Regions from separate parts of the Streptomyces sp. NPDC005794 genome, predicted to be linked through region 4. Evidence: riboswitches for the same ligand, from Rfam matches in the RefSeq annotation. Region 4 holds a riboswitch; each other region holds the start of a gene.
What was found. A riboswitch is a leader RNA that binds a small molecule or an ion and turns the genes downstream of it on or off. The one in region 4 is predicted to bind cyclic di-AMP.
Positions count from the first base shown of each region.

Region 1: linked by a shared signal. The riboswitch ahead of ACFYQ5_RS03275 (C40 family peptidase) and the one ahead of ACFYQ5_RS23990 (transglycosylase family protein) in region 4 are both predicted to bind cyclic di-AMP.
Region 2: linked by a shared signal. The riboswitch ahead of ACFYQ5_RS29725 (M23 family metallopeptidase) and the one ahead of ACFYQ5_RS23990 (transglycosylase family protein) in region 4 are both predicted to bind cyclic di-AMP.
Region 3: linked by a shared signal. The riboswitch ahead of ACFYQ5_RS35775 (peptidoglycan DD-metalloendopeptidase family protein) and the one ahead of ACFYQ5_RS23990 (transglycosylase family protein) in region 4 are both predicted to bind cyclic di-AMP.

Region 1 is NZ_JBIAIN010000002.1:139,905-144,687, reverse strand. Features, by position in the region: gene ACFYQ5_RS03285 (ATP-dependent Clp protease proteolytic subunit) at 1-306, shown strand, start outside; gene ACFYQ5_RS03280 (hypothetical protein) at 314-622, shown strand; cyclic di-AMP (ydaO/yuaA leader) riboswitch at 964-1,160, shown strand; gene ACFYQ5_RS03275 (C40 family peptidase) at 1,164-1,634, shown strand; partial or broken gene ACFYQ5_RS03270 (LysE family translocator) at 1,654-1,947, opposite strand; gene ACFYQ5_RS03265 (8-amino-7-oxononanoate synthase) at 1,953-3,101, opposite strand; gene bioB (biotin synthase BioB) at 3,246-4,409, shown strand; gene ACFYQ5_RS03255 (adenosylmethionine--8-amino-7-oxononanoate transaminase) at 4,402-4,783, shown strand, end outside.
Region 2 is NZ_JBIAIN010000022.1:101,124-105,906, reverse strand. Features, by position in the region: gene ACFYQ5_RS29740 (GNAT family N-acetyltransferase) at 1-701, opposite strand, end outside; gene ACFYQ5_RS29735 (HPr family phosphocarrier protein) at 1,046-1,327, shown strand; gene ACFYQ5_RS29730 (GntR family transcriptional regulator) at 1,500-2,204, opposite strand; gene ACFYQ5_RS29725 (M23 family metallopeptidase) at 2,425-3,213, opposite strand; cyclic di-AMP (ydaO/yuaA leader) riboswitch at 3,226-3,394, opposite strand; gene ACFYQ5_RS29720 (M16 family metallopeptidase) at 3,586-4,783, opposite strand, start outside.
Region 3 is NZ_JBIAIN010000042.1:4,756-9,538, forward strand. Features, by position in the region: partial or broken gene ACFYQ5_RS35750 (transketolase C-terminal domain-containing protein) at 1-46, shown strand, start outside; gene ACFYQ5_RS35755 (aspartate aminotransferase family protein) at 43-1,437, shown strand; gene ACFYQ5_RS35760 (helix-turn-helix domain-containing protein) at 1,504-2,124, shown strand; gene ACFYQ5_RS35765 (DUF6126 family protein) at 2,203-2,376, shown strand; gene ACFYQ5_RS35770 (tyrosine-protein phosphatase) at 2,386-3,210, opposite strand; cyclic di-AMP (ydaO/yuaA leader) riboswitch at 3,625-3,783, shown strand; gene ACFYQ5_RS35775 (peptidoglycan DD-metalloendopeptidase family protein) at 3,787-4,692, shown strand.
Region 4 is NZ_JBIAIN010000015.1:102,291-107,073, reverse strand. Features, by position in the region: gene eno (phosphopyruvate hydratase) at 1-84, opposite strand, end outside; gene ACFYQ5_RS23990 (transglycosylase family protein) at 402-1,094, opposite strand; cyclic di-AMP (ydaO/yuaA leader) riboswitch at 1,095-1,266, opposite strand; gene ACFYQ5_RS23985 (transglycosylase family protein) at 1,557-2,546, opposite strand; gene ACFYQ5_RS23980 (cytochrome P450) at 2,654-3,949, opposite strand; gene ACFYQ5_RS23975 (nucleoside triphosphate pyrophosphohydrolase) at 3,946-4,783, opposite strand, start outside.

The sequences.
Region 1 (4,783 bases), on a different contig from region 4:
GCGGCCGGCGCGCCCGGACGCCGACATGCCCTGCCGGGCGCCCGGGTAGTCATTCAGCAACCCGCTCTGGACGAGCCGGTGCAGGGGCAGCCCTCCGATCTCGAGATCCAGGCCCGTGAGTTGGAGCGCGAGCGCGAGCTGCTCACGGCCATGCTGGCCCGTCACACGGGGCGCTCCACGCGGGAGATCAGCGCCGACATCGAACGGGACACCATCCTCGACGCCCCGGCCGCCCTGGCGTTCGGGCTGGTGGACCATGTCGTGGAGAACCGCACGCCGTCCCAGCCACCGCATCCCGCGAGGTGAACGCCCCATGCTCTCGCCCCAGTTCCCGCCACTTCCCGCGCTGACCCGCGCCGAGGCCGAGTTCATCGACCGCTACCTGGAGGCACTCGACCAGCTCGGCCGCATCAACCCCGCACGCGGCAGCGACACGTACGGGGCACTCCGGGCGGCCCAGGCTCTCGCGTCCCGGGCCGTCGCACTCCGCGACGCGCTCGTGTTGATGCACGAGCGGGGTGAGTCGCAGATCCACGCGGACACCCTGGCCAGGGCACTTCGACTGCTGGACGGAGAGCGTCGCGCCGGGCGGGTCGCCGTGCCTCCCGCACCGTCGAGTTGAGCGCGTCCACTGCCCGACTCGGGCTGCCGGTGCGGTTTTCGACGCCCCTTCACGACACGCCCGACAGGCCGATGAGTTTTCCTCGCTCGTTCGGCGTAGAAGCTCCCCCTGTCGAGGGACAGCCCAACTTGCGCACCGAGCGCGGACACTGAACGGAATGCATCGTTCCGCCCCTGGTACACGGCTGGTCCGGTGCAGCCGTCACGGCTCGGAGCCGGCCGCGTCCACCCGATCGGATCAGTCGTGACGACTCTCACATATGCCTACGTCAGCGAGGAAATCCGGCAGGTCGTGAGTAAAGATCCCTGGGACGACAAGCCCCCGCCACCACGGCGGGGCGGTCCGGGCGGACGCCGAGTCCTGCCGCTGCCCGGATGCCTGGTCGACAGGAATGGATCGGCAGGAGTGGAGGACCCGAGCACAACGGGCCGACCGGATATCCGGGCGGCCCTCGGGGTGAAGCCGCTTCGCGCGGCCGGGCAACTTCGCCAGCCCGAACCCGACAGGTCATCCTTCACAGGCGGCTGACGAAGGGTTGCGCATGACTGCGCAGGTTCATGTCCGCTCACTGTTCGCCCGGGCCGGCACGGCCTCGGTTCTGACATTCGCCGTAGGAACCACCATGCTGGCCCCGGGGTTCGTGAACGACGCCGAGGCCGCCGTCCATTCGACGAAGGCCCTCAAGATCGCAGCCTCGAAGAAGGGCGCTCCCTACAGCTGGGGCGCCACCGGCCCCCATCGGTTCGACTGCTCCGGGCTCACGCTCTACGCGTTCAAGAAGGCCGGCAAGAAACTCCCCCGCACGGCTCAGCAGCAGTACAACACGACCCGCCATATCTCCAGGTCGCAGCGGCAACGCGGCGACCTGGTCTTTTTCCACGCGGGCCGCAGTGTGTACCACGTCGGCATCTACGCCGGCAGTGGGAAGGTCTGGCACTCACCGAAGACCGGCGCCGTGGTCCGGCTGGAGAAGATCTGGTCCGGCAGCGTCTGGTACGGGAGGGTCCGCTGACAGCCTTCGTCGCCTGATCTCAGTGCAGGAGGGGCCCGGTCACCAGGAGGAGTCCCAGCGCGGTGAGCGCCGTGCCGCTGCCGCCCTCGATCGCACGGGCGGTACGCGGCCGGCGCAGCCACCGGCCCAGGCGGTCCACCAGCAGGGCCACGGCCGGGAACCAGACGAGGGCGAGCAGGACGACCAGCGACGCCAGCAGCAGCGTCCTGGGCAGAGGCGGCCTGCCGTCGGGGACGAACTGGGGCAGCAGGCTGAGGAAGAGCACGGGCGCCTTGGGGTTGAGGGCGTTGGTGAGGAAGCCCTGGCGCAGTGAGCAGGTCAGCTGACCGGCAGGGGCGCCGTCGCGAGGACCGTACGCACAGCTGTGGAGATCTGCTCCTGCGTCAGGTCCGCCCGGGCGGTCAGTCGCAGCCTGGAGATCCCGTCCGGCACCGACGGCGGCCGGAAGCACCCCACGGCGAGACCCGCCGCACGGCAGTCGGCGGCCCAGCGCACCGCCGACTCCGCCGAGGGCGCGCGGACCGACACGACGGCGGCGTCCGGCCGTACCGCGGTCAGTCCGGCCGCCGTCAGCCGGCCGTGCAGTTCCACGGCGACGGCCCCGGCCCTCGCCGCGCGTCCGGGTTCGCGGCGCAGCAGACGCAGGGCCCCCAGGGCCGCACCGACGGCGGCCGGGGCGAGACCGGTGTCGAAGATGAACGTACGGGCCGTGTTGACCAGGTGGCTGATGACCCGGGCGGGGCCAAGCACCGCTCCGCCCTGACTGCCGAGCGACTTGGAGAGGGTGAGGGTGGCGACGACGCCTTCGCCGCCCGCGAGTCCTGCGGCCTCGAGCGCGCCGCGTCCGCCCGTGCCCAGGACGCCCAGCCCATGGGCGTCGTCCACGAGGAGGGCTGCGCCCGCGTCGCGGCAGACGTCGGCGAGTGCGGCCAGCGGGGCGGCGTCGCCGTCCACCGAGAAGACGGAGTCGGTCACGGCAAGCGCCCGTCCGTCGTGCGTGTGGAGCACCTTGCACACGGCCTCGGGATCCGCGTGCGGCGCGACGGTGACGGCGGCCCGGGAGAGCCTGCAGCCGTCGACGATCGAGGCGTGGTTGCCGGCGTCGGACACGATCAGCGAGTCGTGTCCGGTGAGCGCCGTGAGTGCGGCGAGGTTGGCCGCGTAGCCGGAGGAGAACACCAGGGCGGCTTCGAAACCACAGAAAGCGGCGAGTTCGCGTTCGAGTTCCGCGTGCAGTGCGGTGGATCCGGTGACGAGCCGCGAGCCGGTGGCCCCCGCGCCCCATGTCCGTGCCGCCTCGGCCGCGGCTGCGGTGACCTCCGGGTTGCGGCTCAGCCCCAGGTAGTCGTTGCTCGCGAGGTCCAGCAGTTCCGTCGCGGCGGGCCGGGAGCGCAGCGTCCGGACGAGTCCGGCGTCGGTACGGCGCCGGGCCTCGTCGTCGATCCAGTCGAACGGGGCGTAGGACATGGGCGGGTCCCTTTTTGTAGGCAGCTCACAGACCCTAACCGGGCGCGCAACAGGCCAGGGTGTGGCAATACACACAGCATCGACCGACTCTGCTGTCCGGTTCCTCCTTGGCCGATGACGGTGCCGTACGTCAGGATCAAGGCCATGGACCTGCTGAACACGCTGGTGGAAAAGGGGCTGCGGCGCGAACTGCCGACCCGTGACGAAGCGCTCGCCGTGCTGGCGACCTCCGACGACGAACTGCTCGATGTGGTGGCCGCGGCCGGAAAGGTGCGCCGCCAGTGGTTCGGCCGGCGCGTCAAGCTCAACTATCTGGTGAACCTGAAGTCGGGTCTCTGCCCCGAGGACTGCTCGTACTGCTCGCAGCGGCTCGGCTCCAAGGCGGAGATCCTCAAGTACACCTGGCTGAAACCGGACGAGGCGAAGAAGGCCGCCGCCGCGGGGGTGGCCGGCGGTGCCAAGCGGGTGTGTCTGGTGGCCAGCGGCCGGGGACCGACCGACCGCGACGTCGACCGGGTGTCGCAGACGATCGAGGCCATCAAGGAGCAGCACGAGGACGTCGAGGTGTGTGCCTGCCTCGGTCTGCTCTCGGAGGGCCAGGCCGACCGTCTGAGGTCGGCGGGCGCCGACGCGTACAACCACAACCTCAACACCTCGGAGGGGACGTACGGGGACATCACGACCACGCACACGTACGCAGACCGGGTGGACACCGTGCAGCAGGCCCAGGCCGCCGGGCTCTCGGCGTGCTCCGGTCTGATCGCGGGCATGGGCGAGACCGACGCCGACCTGGTGGACGTGGTCTTCTCGCTGCGCGAGCTGGATCCGGACTCGGTGCCGGTGAACTTCCTGATTCCCATGGAGGGGACCCCGCTCGCGAAGGACTGGCACCTCACGCCGCAGCGGTGCCTGCGCATCCTGGCGATGGTCAGGTTCGTGTGCCCGGATGTCGAGGTCCGGCTCGCGGGCGGCCGTGAGGTCCATCTGCGTTCGATGCAGCCGCTCGCCCTGAACCTCGTCAACTCCATCTTCCTGGGTGACTATCTGACCAGTGAGGGCCAGTCCGGACAGACCGACCTCGACATGATCGCCGACGCGGGTTTCGAGGTGGAGGGAGCCGCCACGACGACGCTCCCCGAGCACCGTGCGCCGGCGGCCGGCGGCTGCGGCTCGCACGAGGGCGGCTGCGCTCCGTGCGGCGACACCGCCGAGGCCGCGCCGGAGCCGGCCGGCGCGCTGACAGCGCGTACGGATCTGGTGGCGGTACGCCGTCGCGGCGCCGGGACGGATCTCGCGCCCAATGCCTGATCCGCTCCGCCCCGCAGAACTCCGCGCCCTGGACCGGGCCCACGTCTGGCACCCCTACGGCCCGATGCCGGGCCGGCAGGAGCCGCTGGTCGTCGAGTCCGCGTCGGGGGTGCGTCTCCGGCTCGCCGAACCCGCTCAGGGTCAGCGCGAGTTGGTGGACGGAATGTCCTCCTGGTGGTCGGCGGTCCACGGCTACAACCATCCGGTGCTCAACGAGGCCGCTCGCGGCCAGCTGGACCGGATGAGCCACGTGATGTTCGGCGGGCTCACGCACGAGCCCGCCGTCCGGCTGGCGACCCGGCTGGTGGAGATCACTCCCGGTCCGCTGCAGCACGTCTTTCTCGCGGATTCGGGGTCGGTCTCCGTCGAGGTCG
Region 2 (4,783 bases), on a different contig from region 4:
ACCGTCCGGCCCACGCCGCCGGGCTCGCGGCCGACCCCGATGACGGCGACGGACCCGGGGGCCAGCAGGCGCTGGACGGAGCGCGCTTCGGCCCGCTGCTCACGTCCGCGCTGGACGGCGAGTGACTCGGCCGTGGGTTCCAGGTCGAGGGTGAGGTGGACGGAGCCGTCCTCGAAGCTGCGCTGCTGGGTGAAGCCGGCGTCCCGGAACACCTTGATCATCTTGTTGTTGGCGGGCAGCACCTCGGCGGCGAAGCGGCGGATGCCCCGCTCCCTGGCCACCGCCGCGATGTGCTCGAGAAGGGCCGACGCCACACCGCGGCCCTGGTGGGCGTCCTGGACGAGGAAGGCGACCTCGGCCTCGTCGGCGGGGGCCGAGGCCGGCCTGCCCTGCTCGTCGATCCGGTCGAAGCGGACGGTGGCGATGAACTCGCCGCCGATCGTGACGGCCAGTCCCACCCGGTCGACGTAGTCGTGATGGGTGAAGCGGTGCACGTCCCGGGCGGAGAGACGCGGATACGGGGCGAAGAAGCGGTAGTACTTCGATTCGTCGGACACCTGCTCGTAGAAGCTGACCAGTCGTTCGGCATCGTCCGTGGTGATGGGCCTGATGCGCGCGGTGCCACCGTCACGGAGCACCACGTCCGCCTCCCAGTGGTCGGGGTACGCGTGATGCGGACTCTGCTCCGGAGTGGGCTCCATGGGCAAAGCCTACGGCTTGGGCTTTTCGTGTGGATCAGGCCGGATCAGGGAGCGGGGTCCGGTGCGTGCGGTCGCGAGGTGGAGGAGGGAGGCAACGCGGAGCGTCGGTGACGGACCACGACGTGGATGGGGTCCCCCTGGCCCTTGAGGCCTTGAGAGGGTACGCACCAGGCGCGCGAGCCCGGCCTTGTCCATAGGAACGCACCGGTCGCGGCGGGATGGTCGCGCAGGCACGCTGAGGGGACCGGCGGGCGTGAACAGCCCGGTGGCGATGCCTGGCACAGCAGTGCGCACTGCATGAGAGACTGGTCTAGACAACCCATTGTTACGTGAAGGGCAGAACCATGGCTGAGCGCCGCGTCAACGTCGGTTGGGCCGAGGGCCTGCACGCCCGCCCCGCTTCCATCTTCGTCCGTGCCGCCACGGCTTCCGGCGTCCCCGTGACGATCGCCAAGACGGACGGCAACCCGGTGAACGCGGCCTCCATGCTCGCGGTGCTCGGCCTGGGCGCGCAGGGCGGCGAGGAGATCGTGCTCGCGTCCGAGGCGGACAACGCCGAAGCCGCCCTGGACCGTCTGGCGAAGCTGGTCGCCGAGGGGCTCGAGGAGCTTCCGGAGACCGTCTGATTCCGCCGCTTCGAACCGGAATCATTTCTGCGGAAAAGCCGCGGCATCCCCACCTGGAGCCGCGGCTTTTTCTGTTTCCTGCACCGGGTCCTGACAGGACTCCGAATACCCGAATCAGGGCAGCAAAAAGAAAGCCCTTCGATAATTACCCTCTTTGTATACGGCGCAATTGTTAATGGCGGACTCCCGCGGTGTTTACGGGGTGTTGCGAAGTCCTCACCCCGGACGTTCCCACCGCGCGCCCCGGCAGGTCCGTGCGCCGCAGCCGGTGGGCCGCGGTGGCCCGCTCGGCGTGCTGGGTGGCGAGCGCCCTGGCCCGCTCCGTGTCACGGCGTGCCACAGCGTCGACGAGGGCGCCGTGCTCGGCCCAGGAGTCCGCGGGGCGGGCCGGCTGCTCGACGGCGTACATCCAGGCGATCTTGTGCCGGAGCTGGGTGAGCAGTGCGATCAGCGCGGGGCTGCCCGAGGCCTGCGCCAGCGTCTCGTGGAACCAGCCGCCCAGGGAGCGCAGATCCTCCCCCTCACCCCTGCGCACCCGCTCCTGCCCCAGCCTGACCAGGCCGCGGAGCACCTTGAGGTGCGCCTCGGTGCGGCGCTGCGCCGCACGGGCGGCTCCGAGGGGCTCCAGGAGCATCCGGATCTCGAGGAGGTCGGCGGCCTCCTGCTCCGTGGGTTCGGCGACACAGGCGCCGGCATGCCGGCGGGTGACGACGAACCCCTCGGACTCCAGGGTGCGCAGCGCCTCGCGTACGGGGACGCGGGAGACGCCGTAGCGACGCGCGAGCACCTCCTCGGTGAGGCGGCTGCCGCGCTCGAAGACACCGGAGACGATGTCGTCACGGATTGCCGTGCATACCGAATACGCGGGAATGCGCATGTCCGAACCTCCGCCTTAATCTCCGCGGAACGCGGCCGATCGACGCCTGTTCGGTGACTCTATTGCAACCGGCCGGAATTTCCGATGGCGGGGTGGAATCCATGGATATCTTTTGGCCAGGGAGCACTTCCGCGAGGCTTCTGCGGGCCCCTCCCCGGGGCACCGCGAAGGCCCCGGCGGATGCCGGGGCCTTCGTCCGAGAGATGTCGTGCGGCGTGGGTCAGACCTGGACGCCGTGGGCGCGGAGGTAGGCGACGGGGTCCATGTCCGAGCCGTACTCGGGGGTGGTCCGGGCCTCGAAGTGCAGGTGCGGCCCGGTGGAGTTGCCGGTCGAGCCGGAGATGCCTATCTGCTCGCCCGAGCCGACGCTCTGACCGACGGAGACACCGATCGAGGAGAGGTGGCCGTACTGGGTGTACGTACCGTCGTTCATGCGGAGCACGATGTTGTTGCCGTACGCGCCGCCCCAGCCCGCCTCCACGACCGTGCCGGCGCCGACGGCGACGACCGGGGTGCCGGACGCCGCCTGGAAGTCCACGCCGGAGTGGCTGCCGGAGGACCAGAGCGCGCCACCCGACTGGTAGCCGGTGGTCACGTGCGAGCCGGCGACCGGGAGGTGGAAGGAGTTCAACCGGGCGCGCTCGGCGGCGCGCGCGGCCCGCGCTTCGGCCTCACGTGCCTCCTTGGCGCGGGCTTCGGCCTTGCGCTCGGCCTCAGCCTTCGCCTTCGCTTCCGCCTCGGCCTCGGCCTTGGCCTTGGCGGCGACATCGGCCTGGTGCTGCTGGGCCTTCGCCTGGGCGTCGATCTGCGCGGCGAGGGTGGTGTCGAGGGCGACGGCCTGGGTCAGACCGGTGGCGGTGACGGCCTCGGAGTCCGCGGCGAGGGCAGGGGAGGCCGTGGTGCCGATGACGCCGGCGGTGGCCAGGGCCGCGATGCCGGCGACCTCGGCGCTCTTGCGCGTCAGGCGGCTCGGGGCACGGTGCTTCCCGGTGGCACGGATGAACGCCATGGAGGGGCTGGTCCTTTCCTTCCTTCTCGCCTACCGGGTTAGCTGACGGGTTCGGAGCAGGAAGGTCTCCTACGGGCCCCTGAGCCTCCGACGAGGTACAGGGATCCGATTCACCCCAGGGACTTATTGGGTCCCCGGCTCCCCAGGCTCGCGCCTGACGGGGACTCGGCGATGGCTGTCCGGCGCCGCGGACGCGGCATTCGTCTGGCGGACAGCCGAGCCGACGCTAGAGCGGGCCGCTTTTCCCCACCAAACGGGAAGGGGCTTTTGTCGCACATCCCACAGGATGAATGACAACTTTCCTCGCGATACGGACACATGACAGAACCCCGGCGAGCGTGCACTCGCCGGGGTCCGCCATGTCCCGTTCTGTCAGCCGGTGACGACCGACACCTCGCCGATACCGAGCGCCCTCACGGGCTCGGCGATCTGCGCGGCGTCCCCGACCAGGACGGTGACCAGCCGGTCGACCGGGAACGCGCTGACCACGGCGGCGGTCGCCTCGACCGTGCCGGTCGCGGCCAGGCGTGCGTACAGCTCGGCCTGGTAGTCGTCCGGAAGGTGCTGCTCCACCTGGTCGGCCAGGGTGCCCGCGACGGAGGCCGCCGTCTCGTACTTCAACGGGGCCACGCCCACGAGGTTCTGCACGGCGGTCTCGCGCTCGGCATCGGTGAGCCCTTCGGCCGCCAGGGTGCGCAGGACCTTCCACAGGTCGTCGAGCGCGGGACCGGTGGACTCCGTGTCGACGGAACCGCTGATGGCGAGCATCGCGGCGCCGGTCGCCCCGGAGGACGAGCCGGGCGCCGTCGAACGCAGCACCTGCCCGAAGGCCCGGACGCCGTACGTGTAGCCCTTCTCCTCGCGCAGCACCCGGTCCAGCCGGGAGGTGAGCGTGCCTCCCAGGCAGTACGTGCCGAGGACCTGGGCGGGCCATACGCTGTCGTGCCGATCGGCGCCGATCCGGCCGATCAGCAGCTGGGTCTGCACGGCTCCGGGGCGGTCCACGATGACCACACGGCCGGTGTCGTCCGCGGTGATCGGGGGCACCGGCCGGGCCTGGCCGGCGTTGCCCGACCAGTCCCCGACGGTTTCGGAGAGCAGTGCGTCCAGGTCCACCTCGGTGAGGTCGCCGACGACGACCGCCGTCGCGGTGGACGGGCGCACATGGGCGTCGTAGAAGGCGCGCACGGCGGCGGCGTCGATGCGCCGGACCGTCTCCTCGGTGCCCTGGCGCGGACGCGACATCCGTGCCGTGGCGGGGAAGAGCTCCTTGGAGAGCTGCTTGGCGGCCCGGCGGGCCGGGTTGGCCTGCTCGTGCGGGATCTCGTCGAGGCGGTTGCCCACCAGGCGCTCGACCTCGCTCTCCGCGAAGGCCGGGGCCCGCAGGGCCTCGGCGACCAGGCCGAGGGCCTTGGTCAGCCGTGAGACCGGGACCTCCAGGGAGACCCGGACACCCGGGTGGTCCGCGTGGGCGTCCAGCGTGGCGCCGCACCGCTCCAGCTCGGCGGCGAACTCCTCCGCCGAGCGCTTGTCCGTGCCCTCGGACAGTGCGCGCGCCATGATCGTGGCC
Region 3 (4,783 bases), on a different contig from region 4:
CGCTGACGCGGGAAAGCGGACCACGCCGAAGGAGAACGGGGCATGAAGGACGAACAGCCGGGCTTCGATCTGGCGCGGCTCCTCGCGGAACGAGGTGCCGAACGCTACGAGCTGCACACCCGGCACCTCAACCACCAGCTGCCGCGGATGCTCCACACCCTCGGTTTCGACAAGGTCTACGAGCGGGCGGAGGGCGCGCACTTCTGGGACGCGGAGGGCAACGACTACCTCGACATGCTCGCCGGCTTCGGCGTGATGGGGCTCGGCAGGCACCACCCCGTCGTACGCCGGGCGCTCCACGACGTCCTGGACGCCTCGCTCGCGGACCTCACCCGCTTCGACTGCCAGCCGCTGCCCGGGCTGCTGGCCGAGAAGCTGCTGGCGCACAGCCCGCACCTGGACCGGGTGTTCTTCGGCAACAGCGGCACGGAGGCGGTCGAGACCGCCCTGAAGTTCGCCCGGTACGCGACCGGCAAGCCGCGGATCCTCTACTGCGACCACGCCTTCCACGGGCTGACGACCGGCTCGCTCTCCGTCAACGGCGAGAAGGGCTTCCGGGAGGGCTTCGCGCCCCTCCTGCCCGACACGGCCATCACACTCGGCGACCTCGACGCGCTGCGGCGCGAACTGAAGCGCGGTGATGTGGCCGGGCTGGTCGTGGAGCCGATCCAGGGCAAGGGCGTCCACGCCTCACCACCCGGCTTCCTGCGGGAGGCACAGGAGCTGCTGCACCGGCACAAGGCCGTGCTCATCGCCGACGAGGTGCAGACCGGGCTCGGACGGACCGGCGACTTCTACGCGTACCAGCACGAGGAGGGCGTCGAACCCGATCTGCTCTGCGTCGCCAAGGCGCTCTCGGGCGGGTACGTCCCGGTCGGCGCGACGCTCGGCAAGGACTGGATCTTCAAGCGTGTCTACTCGTCCATGGACCGGGTCCTCGTCCATTCCGCCAGCTTCGGATCCAACGCCCAGGCCATGGCGGCCGGCCTCGCCGTCCTCGCCGTGATGGAGCAGGAGGAGACCGTCGCGAACGCCCGTCGCACCGGTGATCTGCTGCGGGAACGGCTCGCCGCGCTCGTCGGCCGCTACGAGCTGCTGCACGAGGTGCGCGGGCGCGGGCTGATGATCGGGATCGAGTTCGGCCGCCCGTCGTCCCTCAAGCTGCGCAGCCGCTGGACGATGCTGCAGGCGGCCCGCAAGGGTCTCTTCGCGCAGATGGTGGTGGTGCCGCTGCTGCAGAAGCACCGGATCCTCACCCAGGTCTCCGGTGACCACATGGAGGTGATCAAGCTGATTCCGCCGCTGGTCATCGGAGAACCGGAGGTCGACCGCTTCGTGACCGCCTTCACCGCCGTCATGGACGACGCGCACAGTGGGGGCGGGCTGATGTGGGACTTCGGCAGAACACTGGTGAAGCAGGCCGTCGCCAACCGCTGAGAACCGCGACTTTGCCTCTGAGGCAAATTATTTGCCTCGGAGGAAAGGTTTTGGCCCAATGGAGGTATGAATCCTCCTGACGGTGGGGTGGTCGACGAGATCCCCGGGATCGCGCCACGCCTGCGCGACCTGCGCCGTAATCGTGGCCTCACCCTGGAGGCCGCGGCCGGCCGGGCCGGGCTCTCCCCGGCTCACCTCTCCCGTCTCGAGACGGGCCGGCGGCAGCCTTCGCTGCCGATGCTGCTCGGCCTTGCCCGTGTCTACGGTACGACCGTATCCGAGCTCCTGGGCGAGATGCCGCCCGAACGTGACGCGATCGTCCGCGGAGGCCCGCTCGACGGCACGCCGGGAGGCGCCGGGGCCGGTGGCTGGCTCTACCGGCAGGCGGGCGGATCGGGCCGTGCCATGCAGGCGCTGCGCGTCCGCGTCCCGTACGGGACCGAGGGCGATCTCGTACGCGTCCACCCTGGGGAGGAGTGGCTGTACGTCCTCGACGGCCGGCTGCGCGTCGTGCTCGGGGAGACCGTGCACGACCTCGATCCGGGGGACAGCGCGCACTTCGACTCGCTGACCCCGCACCGGATCGCGGCACTCGACACCGGCGGGGCGCGCCTGCTCTTCGTCCACACGCTGTTGCAGAGCCCGGCCGCCGAGCTGTGCCTGGGCAACGGGGTCCACCGGCTCTGAGCCCGCACGCCCCCACGCGGCGTCCCTACCGGGCGTCCCTTCGTCACCCCGGCCGTGCGGCCGGAAGAGAGGACTGTCATGTCCGATTCGGAGTACTACGACCCGCTCACCCCGCGCAGGCCGAAGAGTGCGGACGCCCAGGAGCGGCGGATGCCTCGCGGTGTCGTGATCCGGCTCTTCGCCTACCTGGTGGCCGGACACGTCATCGCGGCCTTCCTCTTCCTCCTCTTCACCGTGGCCGGTAAGGGCTGAGCCCAGGCGTCACGCGCCCTCGACGAGGCGCTCACGCAGTTTCGCGCGGGTCTCGTGGCTGATCTTCAGCCCTTCGAGGAGGTAGCGGTCCGTGCTGCCCCATATCTCCTCGATCGTGGCGAACGCCGCGTCGAGGTATTCGGCGTGCGCACCGAAAAGCGGATTGAGCAGCTCCATCACCTCGTCGGACATTCCTGCCGACGAGGTGTCGCTGCGCCGCACCCTGTAGCGCCGGTGCGCGTCGTTCGACTTGAGGTAGTCGGCCTCGATGGCCTCCCTCTCGACGCCGACCGCGAGCAGCGAGACCGCGATCGACAGCCCCGCCCGGTCCTTGCCCGCCGCACAGTGCATCAGGGCCGGCACGCTGTCCTCGGCCAGCGCGTGCAGGACGCGGCTGTGCTCGGCGGTGCGGTCCCTGATGATCGAGCGGTACGAGGCGACCATACGCTCCGTTCCCTTGCCGTCGGCCAGGATCGAGCGGAGCTGCTGGATGTTCCCGTCGCGCACCAGCCGCCAGAACTCCGCGCCGTCGGCGGGATCGGAGAGGGGAATGCTGACATTCCGGACGCCGGGCAGCTCCACGTCGTGACCGTCGAGCTTGTGGTCGGCGGCGTTGCGGAAGTCGAAGACCGTGTGCAGGCCGAGCCCGGCGAGGAAGGCGGTGTCGGCCTCGTCGGCGTGGGCGAGATGGCCGCTGCGGTAGAGGCGCCCGTAGCGGACGGTGCGGCCGTCCGTGGTCGGGAGCCCGCCGACGTCACGGAAGTTGCGGACACCTGTCAGGTTCACATCCGTCGGGTCGGGGCCGGCCGGCGGGACCTCTGGCAGCTGCGTCACAAGGGCTCCTGGAGTGTCGGGCGTCGGCGCCGCTCGCCGACGGGGCACGCCCGCGACGATACGACATGGCCGCATCGGGCAACCGTCCGTGGTGCTGTGGCATCGGCCCGTCCGGTGAGGCGCCGTCCATGCCATGTCCGTATTGGTGTATTTAGCGGAACATGCCCTGCTTGTGCGGGAGATGGGCTGGCGCAGGTGAGCGGAATCATATCCGTGACGGTGTGTGGTGAAGATCCCGAGGGGTATTCCGGACGCCGCGCGGAAAGCCAAGATCCGTAATCCACGGAGTGTGACGGGAATTCCGTGCCGGAAATGAAGCGTGGATTCCGGTTCGCAATACACGGCTTGTTCGCCGCGTCCCGGCTCGCTTACGGTCACGGTCAATCCGGACGGAACGCCTCATCCTGCCGCCGCCCGGAATCCGCACCGACTCACGTGTGGCAGGAGCGGGGGAACCAGGTAGGCCGCCGGCCGGAGGGATCCGGTACGGCTCGGGGTTAAGCCGCGCACCGCGCGGCCGGGCATCTCCAGTCCGAACCCGACAGCTCACCTCGCAGGCGCCGGAGAGGAATTCCCATGCCCGCAAAAGGCAAGCACCGTCGTGTGAAGTCCGGCCCGATCGCCCGAGGCGTCCTTGCCGCAGGGACCGGCGGCGCCGTTCTCGCCCTCCCGCTGATCGGCGCCACCGGCGCCCATGCCGCCGAGCAGTCCGCTCCGGCCGCCCAGAGCGCCCCGGCCTCGGCGGCGAAGAGCTCCCCGAAGACCTACTCCGTGGTCTCCGGGGACTACCTGGCGAAGATCGCGGCCGACAAGAAGGTCAAGGGCGGCTGGCAGAAGCTGTACCAGGACAACCGCGATGTCGTCGGCGAGAACCCGAGCCTGATCCTCCCGGGCATGAAGCTGACTCTCGGCGCCAAGACGTCCGGCTCCGCCGAGAAGTCCACCGAGTCCGCGCCCTCCGAGGCCGCCGCCCCGTCGACGCCCAAGGCCGCCGCTCCGGCCGAGAAGCCGGCCGCCGCCACCGAGGAGACGGCCGCGAAGACCGCCGACTCCGGTGCGTCGGAGAGCGACAGCTCCGGCTGGGCCGCCCCCGTCGAGAGTCCCAACGTCACCACCCAGTACCGCGCCTCCGGCGCCAGCTGGTCCAGCGGCTACCACACGGGCTCCGACTTCCAGGCGGCCTCCGGAACCAGCGTCCGGTCCATCGGCCCGGGCACCGTGGTCTCCGCCGGATGGGGCGGCTCGTACGGCAACGAGGTCGTCATCCAGCACAGCGACGGCATGTACTCCCAGTACGCCCACCTGTCCTCGCTCGAGGTCTCGGCCGGCCAGACCGTCACCGGCGGCCAGCAGCTCGGCCTCTCGGGCTCCACCGGCAACTCCACCGGCCCGCACCTCCACTTCGAGGTCCGGACCGGCCCGAGCTACGGCTCGGACGTCGACCCGATCGCCTACCTGCGGTCGCACGGCGTCTCCATCTGAGACACACCACCTGAGGGTGGGGAGAGGGGGGGGGGGGGGCGGGGCCCCCCCCCCCCCCCCAAAACCCCCCCCAAAAAAAAAAAAAACGGGG
Region 4 (4,783 bases):
GTCGAGGCCGACCTCGACCTCGACCGTGGGGTTCCCCCGGGAGTCGAGGATTTCCCTGGCTACGACGACGTCGATGGACGGCACGAGGCATCTCCTTCTGGGATCTGACACTGGTTGTGCAGGGTCACTGTGGCCTTGCGCCACGAGCCTAACCGGCTCGGCCCGCTCCGTCGGCCGTCCGCCCGTCCCCTGGGACGAAAAAGGACCCGAGGACCTGCATTCCGGGCAAAGCTCCAGAATTCTACTGGCAGGTAACCACAAGGATCGAACGCTCCCGCTCACGGCGGGCCCGCGACCGGGCCCCACCCGTGGGCGGCCGGCACGGCCCCGGCCCGGCACGCGGGGGGTCAGCGTGCCGGGCCGGGCATCCGGGGCAGGAGGGGGCCCCGGACCGATGGTGGCTACTTCAGGTGGAGCTGCTGACCCGGGAAGATCAGGTCGGCGTCGTCGACGATGTCGTCGTTCAGCTCGAAGAGCTTCTCCCAGCCGCCCTTGACCTTCTTCGCGTCGGCGATCTTGCTGAGGGTGTCGCCGGCCTTCACCTTGTACTCGCCGTCACCCTTCTCGACCTTCTCGCCGGTCGGGGTGGTGACGGTCGCGGCGGGGGCCTCACGCTTCTCGCTGCGCGTGGCGGGCTGCTCGGCCTCGCGCTCCGGCGCGGCCTGCGGGGCCGTGTCGCCGTTCTTCTCGGAGCCGGTGTCGACACCCGGGTCCACACCGTCGTTCGTCAGGCCGCCGGCACCGGCACACGCCCAGGCGCCCGGGCCCTGCAGGTCGAGGAGCTTCTCGGCGGCGGCTATCTGCTGGTCCTTGGTGGCCAGGTCGGCGCGGGCGGCGTACTGGGTGCCGCCGGCCGCTGCCCAGCTGGACTGCGAGAACTGCAGGCCGCCGTAGTAGCCGTTGCCGGTGTTGATGGACCAGTTGCCACCGGACTCGCACTGGGCGACGGCGTCCCAGGTGTCGACGGAGGCGGCAGAGGCGCCGGTCGCACCCATGAGCGGTACGGCGACGGCGGCACCGGTGACACCGGCCAGGGTCGCGATGCGGACGGCCTTGGACGGGCGACGGTGCTTGCCCTTGCTGGAAAGCAGCATGGTTCTCCTCACCGACGCCTACGAGGTGAGCTGTCGGGTTCGGGCCTGTGAGTTGCCCGGCCGCCCGCTCCCGCGGACGACTTCACCCCTAGCCGTACCCCCATCCGTCTCCCGACGGCCGGGTCCGGCACTTACCTGGGTCCCCCGCTCCTGCCTACGGCGCTTTACGCGTCGGTCCCCTTCGGCCGACGGCAGGATTCGGCGTGACGGTCGAAGGTGCCCGCGGTGCGAGCGGCTCCGACCGTAAACACACCCAACCCTCACATTCAAAGATGGACATAACACCCAATCAGCGCGTACCGGCCTGACTGAGTGAGGTGTTTCCGCAGGTCGGAGCCAATATGGACGGATCGGACGGACGGGGCGCGCCAGTTGAAGCAAAGAGACCCATGTCTCACTTACGCATAAGTGGACATAGGCCTCTGAACTGCCCCTGCTTTCGGGGCGTTTTCGCGCTTTTGATCAGTTGGCGGCCGTGGTCTCCGCCTGGTCGCCCCGCGCGTCCGCCCCGACGAGGTCGAGGTCCAGGTTCTGGCCGGGAAGGATCAGGTCCGGGTCGGAGCCCAGTTCGGCCTTGTTGGCCTCGTAGAGCGCGGACCAGCCGCCGGAGAGCTCCTGCGAGTCGGCGATCGACCAGAGGTTGTCGCCCTCACGGACGACGTACGTCCCCTCCGCGCCCTCACGCGCCCCGGAGTCGCCGCGCGACGCGTGCCGGCCGGAGTCCCGCCCGTCGTCCGCACCGGTCCCGGCACTCGCCTCGGGGGCCGGGGTGCCGCGGTGCTTTCCGCCCTTCTCCCCGTCACCCTTCGAGGCGCCGGGCGCCCCAGAGGCCTCGGGCGACGGAGTGGCGGACGGCGAAGCGCCGGCCTCCTCGCCCTGGTCCGCCGTGTCCTCGGGCGCACTCTCGTCCACGCCGTCCTTGACGTCGGAGTCCTCGGAGCCGTTCGCCTCGTCGTCCGTGTCCGCCGTCCCGTCCGCCGGGTCCGGCGTTTCGGACGAGGGGGTCCCGGACGGGGTCGCGGTGTCCGAGGGCTCGGCGGCCGGCTCGTCGCCCGGGTCGACGCCGGGCAGCCCCTCGTCCAGGGCGAGCCCGGAAATCACCGAGCAACTGGCCCACGCCTGGGGACCCTTGTCGGCCAGCACCTTCTCCGCGACGGCTATCTGCTGCGAGCGGCTCGCGAGGTCGGCGCGGGGCGCGTAGTCCGTGCCGTCGTAGGCCGACCAGTCGTCCTGCGAGAACTGCAGGCCGCCGTAGTAGCCGTTGCCGAGGTCGGCGCTCCACATGCCACCGCTCTCGCACTCGGCGACCCGGTCCCAGGTCGACGCGTCTGCGGCTTGTGCGCTGCCCGCGCCGAGGAGCGGGATGGCGATGGCCGATCCCGTGACGCCTGCGGCGACGACGATGGCGGGTGCCTGGCGAGGGCGACGGTGTCTGCCGGTCGCGGAGCCCATGGGATTGCCTTCCGTGTGACTGACATGTGTGACGGGTGAGTCGAACGGTGAACCTAGCCGTACTCGAACGTGTGTCACAAGTCGATGCAGCGGAGATCACGCGAAAGTCACGGAGTTGACAGGCTGTCACTTTCTACGGCCGGATGCCCGGGATCGAACTCGACCGGAAGTGTGCGCAGTCCACGCATGATGAGCCCGCCGCGCCATCGCAAATCGGCAGGTTCCGCAGCGAGCCGCAGGTCGGGGAGGCGTCGCAGCAGGGTCGCCAGCGCCACCCGGCCCTCCAGTCGGGCCAGTGGCGCCCCCAGGCAGTAGTGGATGCCGTGCCCGTATCCGAGGTGCTGATTGTCACTCCGTGCGAGATCCAGGGCGTCCGCATCCTGGAATCGTTCCGGGTCCCGGTCGGCGGCCGCCAGCACCACGAGAACGGGCTCCCCCGCCGCGATGTCCTGTCCTCCCAGCGTCACGGGTCCGGTGGCGTAGCGCCATGTGGCGAGCTCCACCGGCCCGTCGTAGCGCAGCAGCTCCTCGAGGCCCGTGTCGAGCAGTTCCGTCTCGCCCGCGGCCAGCGAGCGCTCCAGGCGTTCGCGCTGGGACGGGTTGCGCAGCAGCGCGTAGGTGCCGTTACCGATGAGGTTCACGGTTGTCTCGAAACCGGCGAACAGGAGGATGAAGGCCATGGCCGCGGCCTCGTTCTCGCTGAGGTGCTCGCCGTGGTCGCTCGCCCGGATCAGCCCGGAGATCAGGTCGTCGCCGGGATTCTCCCTTTTGCGGTGGATGAGTTCGGCGAGGTAGCCGCGCATCTTCTTGACCGACCTGGCCACCCCGCCCCGTGGTCCGCCGCCGTGGCGGATCATCATGCCCGCCCAGTCGCGGAAGTCGTCCTGGTCCTCGCGCGGCACCCCCAGCAGGTCGCAGATCGCGTAGATGGGGAGCGGGAAGGCGAAGTCATGGATGAGGTCCGCGTTCCCCTTCTCGATGAAGTCGTCGATGAGGCGGTCCGTCAGTTCCTGCACGCGCGGCGCGAACTCGGCTACCCGGCGCGGGGTGAACGCCTTGGACACGAGCCGGCGCAGCCGGGTGTGGTCCGGGGGGTCGATGTTCAGCAGGTGCGTCATCAGCTCCGCCTTGCGCTCCCCCGGGATGCCCGTCTTGCCCTTGGCGTTCGCGGACCCCGCGTGGTGGGCCGGGTTCTTGGAGAGCCGGGTGTCGGCGAGGGCCTGTTTGGCATCGGCGTACCGGGTCACCAGCCAGGCCTCGACACCGCTGGGCAGCGCCGTGCGGTGCACGGGGCTGTGCTCGCGGAGCCAGGCGTAGGCCGGATACGGGTCGGTGGCGAACTCCCAGGTGAAGAGTTCGGGCGCTGCGTCGGGCGCGGAGGCCGTCTCGGGGCTGTCGTTCACTCCTCGACGCTATCCGGAGCGGTACTCACGCCGTCCGGAGCGGTCCCGAGCCCCTCCGCCGCCCGGATCGCGTCCCGGTAGGCACGGGCGGCGGCCCGCAGGGCGGCCTCCGGGTCGGTGCCGTCCTGTTCGGCCCGCACGGCCAGGGCGAGCAGCCGGTAGCCGACCCCGTCGCCCTCGGGGAGCGCGGCGTCGAGACCCGCGGCACGGACCCGGCCGCCGAGCTTGGCCGCCAGCGCCAGACCGGGCTGGCCGAGCGGCACCCCGTCGGTGACCGATTCCCGCTGCTTCTCGATCGCCTTCGTCCGCAGCCAGTGCGCGTGGACGTCCTCCGGGGTCTCGGCGGTCTCGTCGCCGAACACATGCGGATGCCGGTGGATCAGCTTCTCGACGATCGTGGCCGCGACGTCGTCGATGCCGAACGGCTCGTCCTGGTCCTCCTGCGCGATGCGCGCGTGGAAGACGACCTGGAGCAGGACGTCGCCGAGCTCCTCGCGGAGTTCCTCGCGGTCACCGTCCTCGATGGCCTCGACCAGTTCGTACGCCTCCTCGATGGCGTACTTCGCGAGGCCCTTGTGCGTCTTCTGCGAGGTCCACGGGCATGCGAGCCGGATCCGGTCCATGACCTGGACCAGATCCAGGAGCCGCGCGCCGGGCAGGTCGTACGAACCGGGCAGCAGCTCCAGGTCCGGCATCTGCACCCGGCCCGAACCGCCGAGCCGGGCCAGGCCGTCGGTCAGCGGCTGGTTGCCCTCGCCGCCCACGAGCACCACCACGGTCCGGCCGCCCGCGCAGTCGTCCACCAGTTCCTCGGCCGAGGGCGCGGTGTACTCG